2 regions of the Weizmannia sp. FSL W8-0676 genome follow, and region 1 is predicted to be linked to the other one. Evidence: riboswitches for the same ligand, from Rfam matches in the RefSeq annotation. Region 1 holds a riboswitch; the other holds the start of a gene.

Region 1 (4,183 bases):
TTTGTCCTTGTCATGGGCGAACGCCTCTTTTAATGCGTTAAATACATCATGATGGATGTTAATTTCGAGCACTTTATCGGCTTTCACACTTTGCCCGTTCGGCATGGCGCTCAGCACCTTTTCCATTTCAATTGACACTTCGCCGTCCGTGGTGAAGCAGACCGGATGCGATTTTAAGCGGTGCGAGGCGCGGACATCTTTCACTTTTCCGTCCAGTGCCTCTTTCATAAATGCAAAGAGATCTTTGTTTTCTTTTTCCTCGGCATCGGTTTCTTTTGTGTCTTCCGTTTCAAAGCCGAGGTCGCCGCTTGACACGGACCTGAATTCTTTTTCCTTATAATTCATGAGCATCTTAATCGCAAATTCATCAATATCTTCCGTAAAATAAAGGATTTCGTATCCTTTATCAAGCACAAGTTCCGTCTGCGGCAATTTTTCAATCCGGTCGATCGACTCGCCGGTTGCGTAATAAATGTATTTTTGGTCTTCCGGCATGCGACTTACGTATTCATCAAGCGTAACAAGCTTTTTCTCTTTTGAAGAATAAAACATCAGGAGATCCTGCAAATCTTCTTTGTGCGCGCCAAATTCATTGTACACACCGAATTTCAGCTGGCGGCCGAATGATTTGAAAAACGCTTCGTACTGCTCGCGATTCTCTTTCAAAAGGTTTGCCAGTTCGCGTTTGATTTTGCTTTTGATATTTTTCGCAATCAGCTTCAGCTGACGGTCGTGCTGGAGCATTTCCCGCGAAATGTTCAGAGACAAATCTTCGGAATCGACCATCCCTTTGACAAAGCTGAAGTAATCCGGTAAAAGATCCGGGCATTTTTCCATAATCAGGACGCCATTCGCATACAGTTCCAACCCTTTTTCATATTCCGGCGTATAATAATCGAACGGAATTTTTTCCGGAATGTAAAGAATCGCATTGTAACGCACAGTGCCGTCGACTTTGATGTGGATATGCTTAACCGGTTTGTCAAAGCCGTAATGCTTTTCCATATAAAATTGCTCATAATCTTCGTCTGTCAGTTCGTTTTTGTTTTTGCGCCAGATCGGGACCATGCTGTTGAGCGTTTGTTCTTCTTTGACCTCTTCGTACTCATCTTCGCTGCCTTCTTTCAGGCGCCTTTCCGTTACTTCCATTTTAATCGGGTAGCGGATAAAATCAGAATATTTTTTCACGATGGCCCGCAGCCGGTACTCTTCCAGGTACTGATCGTAGTCTTCATCCTCTGTGTTTTCTTTCAGCTTCAATATAATATCCGTGCCGTTGCCGTCTTTTTCGCACGGTTCAATTGAATAGCCTTCCGCGCCTTTCGACTGCCATTTATAAGCCTGATCGCTCCCTGCAGCCTTGGAAATGACGGTAATTTCATCTGCCACCATGAATGCCGAGTAGAAACCGACGCCGAACTGGCCGATGAGGTCATATCCGTCTTTCATTTCATTGTCATTTTTAAACGCAAGTGAACCGCTTTGCGCAATGGTGCCGAGATTTTCTTCCAGTTCCTTCTCTGTCATGCCGATCCCGGTATCGGAAACCGTCAGTGTCCTGTTTTCTTTGTCCGGGGTAATTTTAATGTAGTAGCTGTCTTTATCAAATGTTAAATTTTCATCTGTCAAAGCTTTGTAATAAATTTTATCGATTGCGTCGCTGGCGTTGGATATCAGCTCGCGCAAGAAAATTTCTTTTTGCGTGTAAATCGAGTGGATCATCATGTCGAGAAGCCGTTTGGATTCTGCTTTAAATTCCTTTACCGCCACTTCGATCTCTCCTTTATATGTATAAATGATGGCAATGCCCCTTTAGCACTCCGAACGCAAGAGTGCTAACATCTTATTTTTTAGCACAGCACCGCTTGTTTGTCAATGAAACAGTGGCAGAAATTGTCCTTTCCAACAGGCAGGGGTTGTTCTATAATTAGTAACTGACATCTAAATACGGGCTTGGGCGATGGAAACAGGTGAAATTCCTGTACGGTCCCGCCACTGTGATGGAAAAAATTTTCCTAAGTCAGATCTTTCTCCCAAGCTGTCGGTTTATTTGAAGCCTACGAGGTATAGGAGAAAAATTTTTGCCCTTGTATACCTCTTTTTGTACAGGGGTTTTTTATGGAAAGGAGAGCGGTAATGGTGGGGAAAAAATGGTTCGGGATTCTCTGGGGAATTGTTCTTATTTTTGTGTTATCTTTCCCGTCCGAAAGCTTTGCAGCAGTATCTGTCAGCAAAGACATAAAGAATACAGCATCATATTTTAAATCTTCCGCTTTAAACTCTGATTTTGCAGTAGCCGCACTGGCAAAGGAGAATTTGCTAACAGCCAATGAGATAAAGCAGTACCGGAAAGTTTTAACAGACCGGGTGAATGCCAAAAAGGTAACCGGTACGGAACTCGTTAAGACCATCATCGCTCTAAAAGCGATTGGAGAGGATCCGGAAAACTTTCAAAAGCAGAATTTGATCAAACGCGTATACGATACGGCGGCAGAAAGCTCGGTAACCGGATATGCCTATGATTTAATCGCTTTGAATACGGATGACTATGAGATTCCGAGTGATGCACCGAATACTCCTGCTAAAATTGCAGCAAAACTGGTTGATGCGGAACTTCCGGACGGCGGTTGGAGCTGGAGTTCTTCCGCCAAAAATTCGGATGTTGACTCAACCGGCATGGTACTGACCGCACTTGGCACTTATCAGGATAAACATGATAAAGATGTGAACACGGCAATCCGTGACGGCATTAAATACTTGAAGGCAGCAGAAAAAGAAAACGCCAGCTTTGACAACTACGGCATTAATTCGTGCACAACCGCCCAGGCCATCATCGGTCTTGTCTCTGTCGGCGTTGACCCGACAACCCGTGATTTTGTTAAAAAGGGCACGAATCCTATTTCTGCACTCAGCACATATAAAGATTCCAAAAACGGCGGATACAAATGGAAAACGACAAGCGAATCTTCAGACAGCTTTTCAACAGAACAGGTTTTCCAAGCCCTTGTCGCCTATGACCTTTTTCTAAAAGGAGATACCCTGTATAACTTCAGGAATATTAGCAGATCCCATGCCGGCAGTACGGGCGCAACTGATTCGGATGCCGGGGACAAGGATTCTGGCAACGACACTTCTTCAAATGGTAACGGGGCGGACAGCAGCAGCGGCCACAGCCCGGCTGCAGCCGCTACAAAAGTGGTTGAAAAGCATACGAAAGAAGTCGTAACCAAAACGAACACCATTACGAATACGAAAGACCATACGATTACGCATAACAACACCACTACAAAAACCAATACGGTGGAAAAACCGGCCGCAGCCAAAAAACAAACGCCGGCAAAAACAAAAACAGCTTCAAATGCAAAAAAAGAGGACAAACCTGCAACTGCAGCTGCCCAGGCACCCCCTGCAGAAGATGCGCAGCAAGAGCCGAAAAAAGTCGTCATTACCAAAACAACGGGTGTTTCTCCTGTGCACGGCTGGGTCGGTTCCCTTTCTGCGGGTGCAGGCGTCATCCTGCTAATCATCCGTAAAAAATTTCTGGGGGTATGAGCAGGAATGAAATATAAAAGTATCATTATTGATAGTATTGCCGTTTTATTGATTGCATTCGGCACCTGGTTTTTTATCGACGGTTTCCATTTTGAATCGAAAACCGTTAAAACTTATTCTGAAACAACACAAGTTGCAAACACTTCAGCGAAGGAAAAGGATACGGCAGCAAAAGACAGTACAACCGGAAAGAAAACGGACGCCGCCGGCAGCAACAAAACGGATGAAAAAAGCAATACGGGCGGATCCGAAAGCAATGCGGCGGATTCAGCTGCCCACTCCAAAAATGCTGAAGAAAAGGCTTCTGCAGACAGCAAGACGGATAAAGCACCTGCCACAAATACCAAAACGGCGGTCACATCCAGCACATCAACGAAAACGACAACCGGGGCTTCTTCGTCCGGGTCCGGCAGCAGCCACGCTTCCGGCAACACCGCAGCGCCATCTAAAGCAAAAGCCGAAACGGTTTCTTTAACCGTAAAGGGCTACAAAGGGCCGGTTTTCAGCGGCAAATACAGTTATAAAAGCGGAGACACTGCATTTTCCGCTTTAAAAAAAGCCGCCGCTTCTGAAGGCGTAAGCCTCGATTATTCCGGGTCCGGTGCAACCGTCTATGTAAAGGGCATTAATG
Region 2 (4,183 bases), 690 kb from region 1:
CTTCGCAAGTTTGCGGGCGGCCAGGCAGAATAAATCATCACCGCCAAATTGCGTTTCCCCCGTTCCGAACACAGCGACATTGGGAGGTTTCCATCCAATTTCCAGAACAAAATCCTTCACTTCTTCTGGCGTGGCGCCCCGTTCCCATGTGAAAGTCCCGACCAGGATCAAATCATAGTCGCGCGGCGAAAACGGCGGGGAAATGCCAATTTCGTGCATGTCCACCGCCATCCCGCGCGCCTTGCACCAGGATGCCAGCAGTTCCGCCGTTTCTTTTGTATTGCCGCTATAGGATAAGTACGCAATCAGCACTTTCAACTTTGGCACCACTCGCATTCCTCCACTTCATTGGAGGTCGAGCGCACATAATAGGTCGTTTTCAAGCCGGACTTCCAAGCCTGCAGATGAAGATCAAGCAACACTTGCGCACGGATATTGTACGGCACATAAAAATTGAAAGAGATGCTCTGGTCAATATGTTTTTGCCTTGCCGCATTCTGCCGGACGGACCATCTTTGGTCAAGTTTATAAGCCGAACGGCGGTAAATGTTGTACGTCCGGTGGTCTAAATCAGGCGCTGTAACCGGAAATCTGTAATCCTTTTTTTCTTCCATATAATAAGGCTGGAAAACCGGGTCAATGCTTGCTGTCGAGCCGGCAATAATCGAAGTGGTCGCATTCGGTGCAACCGCCATTAAATATCCGTTCCGCAAGCCGTATTTTTTCACTTCTTCAGCAAGCGCCAACCAGCGTTCACTTGTGTAGCCTTTGCCGGTAAAATAAGCGCCGGTGCTCCACTTGCTGCCTGGAAATGCCGGATAGCTGCCTTTTTCCCTGGCTAATTCCATGCTGCTTTTAATCGCATAGTAGGCAATATTTTCATACAGTTTATCCGCATATTCGACGGCCGCTTCTGTTTCCCATTCAATTCCCTCAAGTGCCAGCAAATGATGCCAACCAAATGTGCCAAGCCCGACCGCACGGTACTTCTTGTTCGTAATTTGCACTTGTTTAATGGGCAACGTATTGACATCAATCACATGATCGAGCATGCGGACCTGGATGCGGATAAGCCGTTCGAGCACCCCGTCCGGGACAGCTTTCCCAAGATTGATAGAACTCAAGTTACAAACGACATAATCCCCGGAACGGTATTTCTTTACGATCACATTTTCTTCTTCGATCCATTCTTCAATCAGCTCAGTCGGGGACTGGTTCTGGGCAATTTCCGTGCATAAATTGGAGCAGTAAATGATCCCTTTGTGGCTGTTCGGGTTTTGCCGGTTCACTTCATCGCGGTAAAACATAAACGGCGCTCCGGTTTCAAGTTGCGATCTCATGATGCGCTTCATAATCTCGATTGCCGGTACTTTCCTTTTCGAACGGAGATCGGCATGGATGCACGCCTCATATTTTTCACGCCAGCTCCCTTTTCCCTTCTCTTCATCGTAAAAATCTTCAAGGGCAAACCCCATGACTTCTTTTACTTCATGCGGATCAAAAACATACCAGTCCCCGCGCTTTTCCACCTGTTCCATAAAATAATCCGGGATGCACACGCCCGTATAAATATCGCGGGCACGGAGCCGGTCATCGCCGTTATTTAACTTCAAATCGAGAAAATCTTCAATGTCGCGGTGCCACACATCGAGGTAGACGGTAATGGCGCCTTTTCTTGTCCCAAGCTGGTCAACGCTCACTGCCGTGTTGTTCAGTTGTTTGATCCACGGCACCACACCGCTCGACATGCCCGGGAAACCTTTAATGGCGCTTCCCCGTCCACGGATTTTTCCCATATACACGCCGATCCCACCGCCGTTTTTCGAAAGCTGGGCGATGTCGGTGTTACTGTCATAGATTGATTGCAGGCTGTCCGCCACTGTATCAATGAAACAACTCGAGAGCTGGCCATGCGTTTTGCCCGCATTCGCGAGCGTCGGGGTTGCGACCGTCATGTACAGATTGCTGAGCGCCCAGTACGCTTCCTTCACATGTTCCATCCGGGTTTCCTGCTGTTCATCCTGCATCAGGTACATCGCAATCACCATCCAGCGCTCTTGCGGCAGTTCATAGACATGCTTTTCAAAATCACTTGCCAGATAACGGGTTACGAGCGTATAGAGGCCGGGATACGTAAAAAGCAAATCCTTCTCCGGGTCGATTATGCGGCCGAGCGTTTCGATTTCCTGCTTTGTATATTTGTCAAGCAGTTTTGGAGAATAAATGCCCTTTTCTGCCAGCTGCCTGAGCAAATCATAGAAAGGCCCGTACTTGAGGGCTGGATCATAATGCCGGTTTTTGGCGGCTTCGGCATAAAGCTTATGTAAGTAAATTCTTGCTGCAAAGAATGTCCATGCCGCACCTGCTTCATCGATATTTTCAAGGGCATGTTTAATAAGCAGATCTGTTTTTTCCGCCAAAGTGGCGTCCGGGTCCCATAATTTTAAAATCTTTTCCTTATAAGCGCCGGTTTCAATCTCCAGGCCTGCGGACATTTGATCAATGAGCTGCAAAATCATTTCTTTTGATTCCAGTTGAATAGATATCACGTTTTCCCCTCCCTTTTTTGAACGCAAAAAAGCCGTTCATTTCAGGGGGATGAACGGCAAAAACGGCAGAAAAACAGCATCCGTGATCATCTGTTCCGCCGTTTCCCGTTCCCGCACCCCGAAGAATAGAAACTTCAAGTATTGGCAGGTCTCCTGGCTTGTGTTTCATTCTAATGAAGCCCTTCCCATACCGCCGCCAAAAAAAGCAGCCGGTACAGTGGTTCGCTCTTTCGTCCACACTGACAGTTGCGGGGGCAGCTCCGGTTTCCCACCGGATTCCCTTTTCAGGCATTTCAAAGCCACCAATACTCGCATACTATATTTAGTATTTTTTTGTTTAAGAATTTCTATATGTTGTTATCCTACCATATTCGACAAAAGATATCAATCCTCAGTTTCGTTGAATATGTGCCAAGTTTGTCCGTAAAAAGATGCCGGATACGGGCCAGCCTTCTTCGCCTTTTTTCTGAGCCATAGAATAGATGGCCCCCCGATATTTTCACAGTCCGTTATCCATTTTAGACGATTAAGGTGGCAGGTACAATACATCGGTTTGACTTTACCCATTAAATTTCCCCTCCACACATGGCATTGCAAAAAACCAGAAGCACAATGGCAAAAATTTTAAGCGTTTTCTTCTCATAGGGGCGCTCTTCGTAAAGCACTGGTGAAAATGTGGGCTGCTGGCTTCACATAGGACGCGTTTATGTCAAGGAAGCTTGAAAAAGCGGAGGTCTTCCCTCACATAGAGGGCGGCTACGTTAAGAAAGCATGCAGAAACGAGGACCTTTCTTCACATAGAGCCCGGCTACGTTAAGAAAGCGCGGAAAATTCACGGGCTTCCTTTACATAGAGCCCATCTACGTTAAGGAAGCGCGGAATAACGAAGATCTTCCTTCACATAGGACGCGTCTATGTTAAGGAAGCTTGAAAAAACGGAGGTCTTCCTTCACATAGAGGGCGGCTACGTTAAGAAAGCATGCAGAAACGAGGACCTTTCTTCACATAGAGCCCGGCTACGTTAAGAAAGCACGCAATAACGAAGGCCTTCCTTCACATAGAGCCCGGCTACGTTAAGAAAGCACGCAATAACGAAGGCCTTCCTTCACGTAGAACCCGCCTACGTTAAGAAAGCACGCAAAAATGAGGCCCTTCCTTCACATAGAGCCCGGCTATGGATTAAGTCCGTATAATTGTGTAAAAAGAAGGAGTCATTTTATCAACTCTTGGCAACACTGTTTTCAACAACAATAAACAATGAAAAGAGGAGATAAAATGACTCACTTACAGTTTAACCTAAATTTGGATGTTTTAAAAGAAGCCATCATGACTTCCGATCTTGACGCGGTAATTAAATCAGCGGTTGTCCTCGTGTTAAACGAGTTTATGGAAAAGGAAAGGGATGACTATTTAAAAACGAGCCCTTATGAACGCGCTGTTGAACGCCGGGATTACCGGAACGGTTACTATGAACGCGAGCTGTTGATGAGCATCGGCAATGTTACATTAAAAGTTCCCCGGACACGTAATGGCGAATTCTCAACTACCTTATTTGAAAAGTATGCCAGATGTGACCAAGCTTTCGTCCTTTCTATGTTGGAGATGGTCATCAATGGCGTCTCTACCCGTAAGGT

The links. A riboswitch is a leader RNA that binds a small molecule or an ion and turns the genes downstream of it on or off. The one in region 1 is predicted to bind cobalamin.
Region 2: another riboswitch for cobalamin. It lies ahead of NST20_RS01290 (ribonucleoside-diphosphate reductase subunit alpha); the one in region 1 lies ahead of NST20_RS14125 (terpene cyclase).

The regions. Positions count from the first base shown of each region.
Region 1 is NZ_CP151954.1:2,874,685-2,878,867, forward strand. It holds gene htpG (molecular chaperone HtpG) at 1-1,770, opposite strand, end outside; adenosylcobalamin (AdoCbl) riboswitch at 1,936-2,083, shown strand; gene NST20_RS14125 (terpene cyclase) at 2,119-3,552, shown strand; gene NST20_RS14130 (DUF4430 domain-containing protein) at 3,559-4,183, shown strand, end outside.
Region 2 is NZ_CP151954.1:248,405-252,587, reverse strand. It holds gene NST20_RS01295 (flavodoxin) at 1-330, opposite strand, end outside; gene NST20_RS01290 (ribonucleoside-diphosphate reductase subunit alpha) at 315-2,549, opposite strand; cobalamin riboswitch at 2,675-2,871, opposite strand; gene NST20_RS01285 (IS256 family transposase) at 3,825-4,183, shown strand, end outside.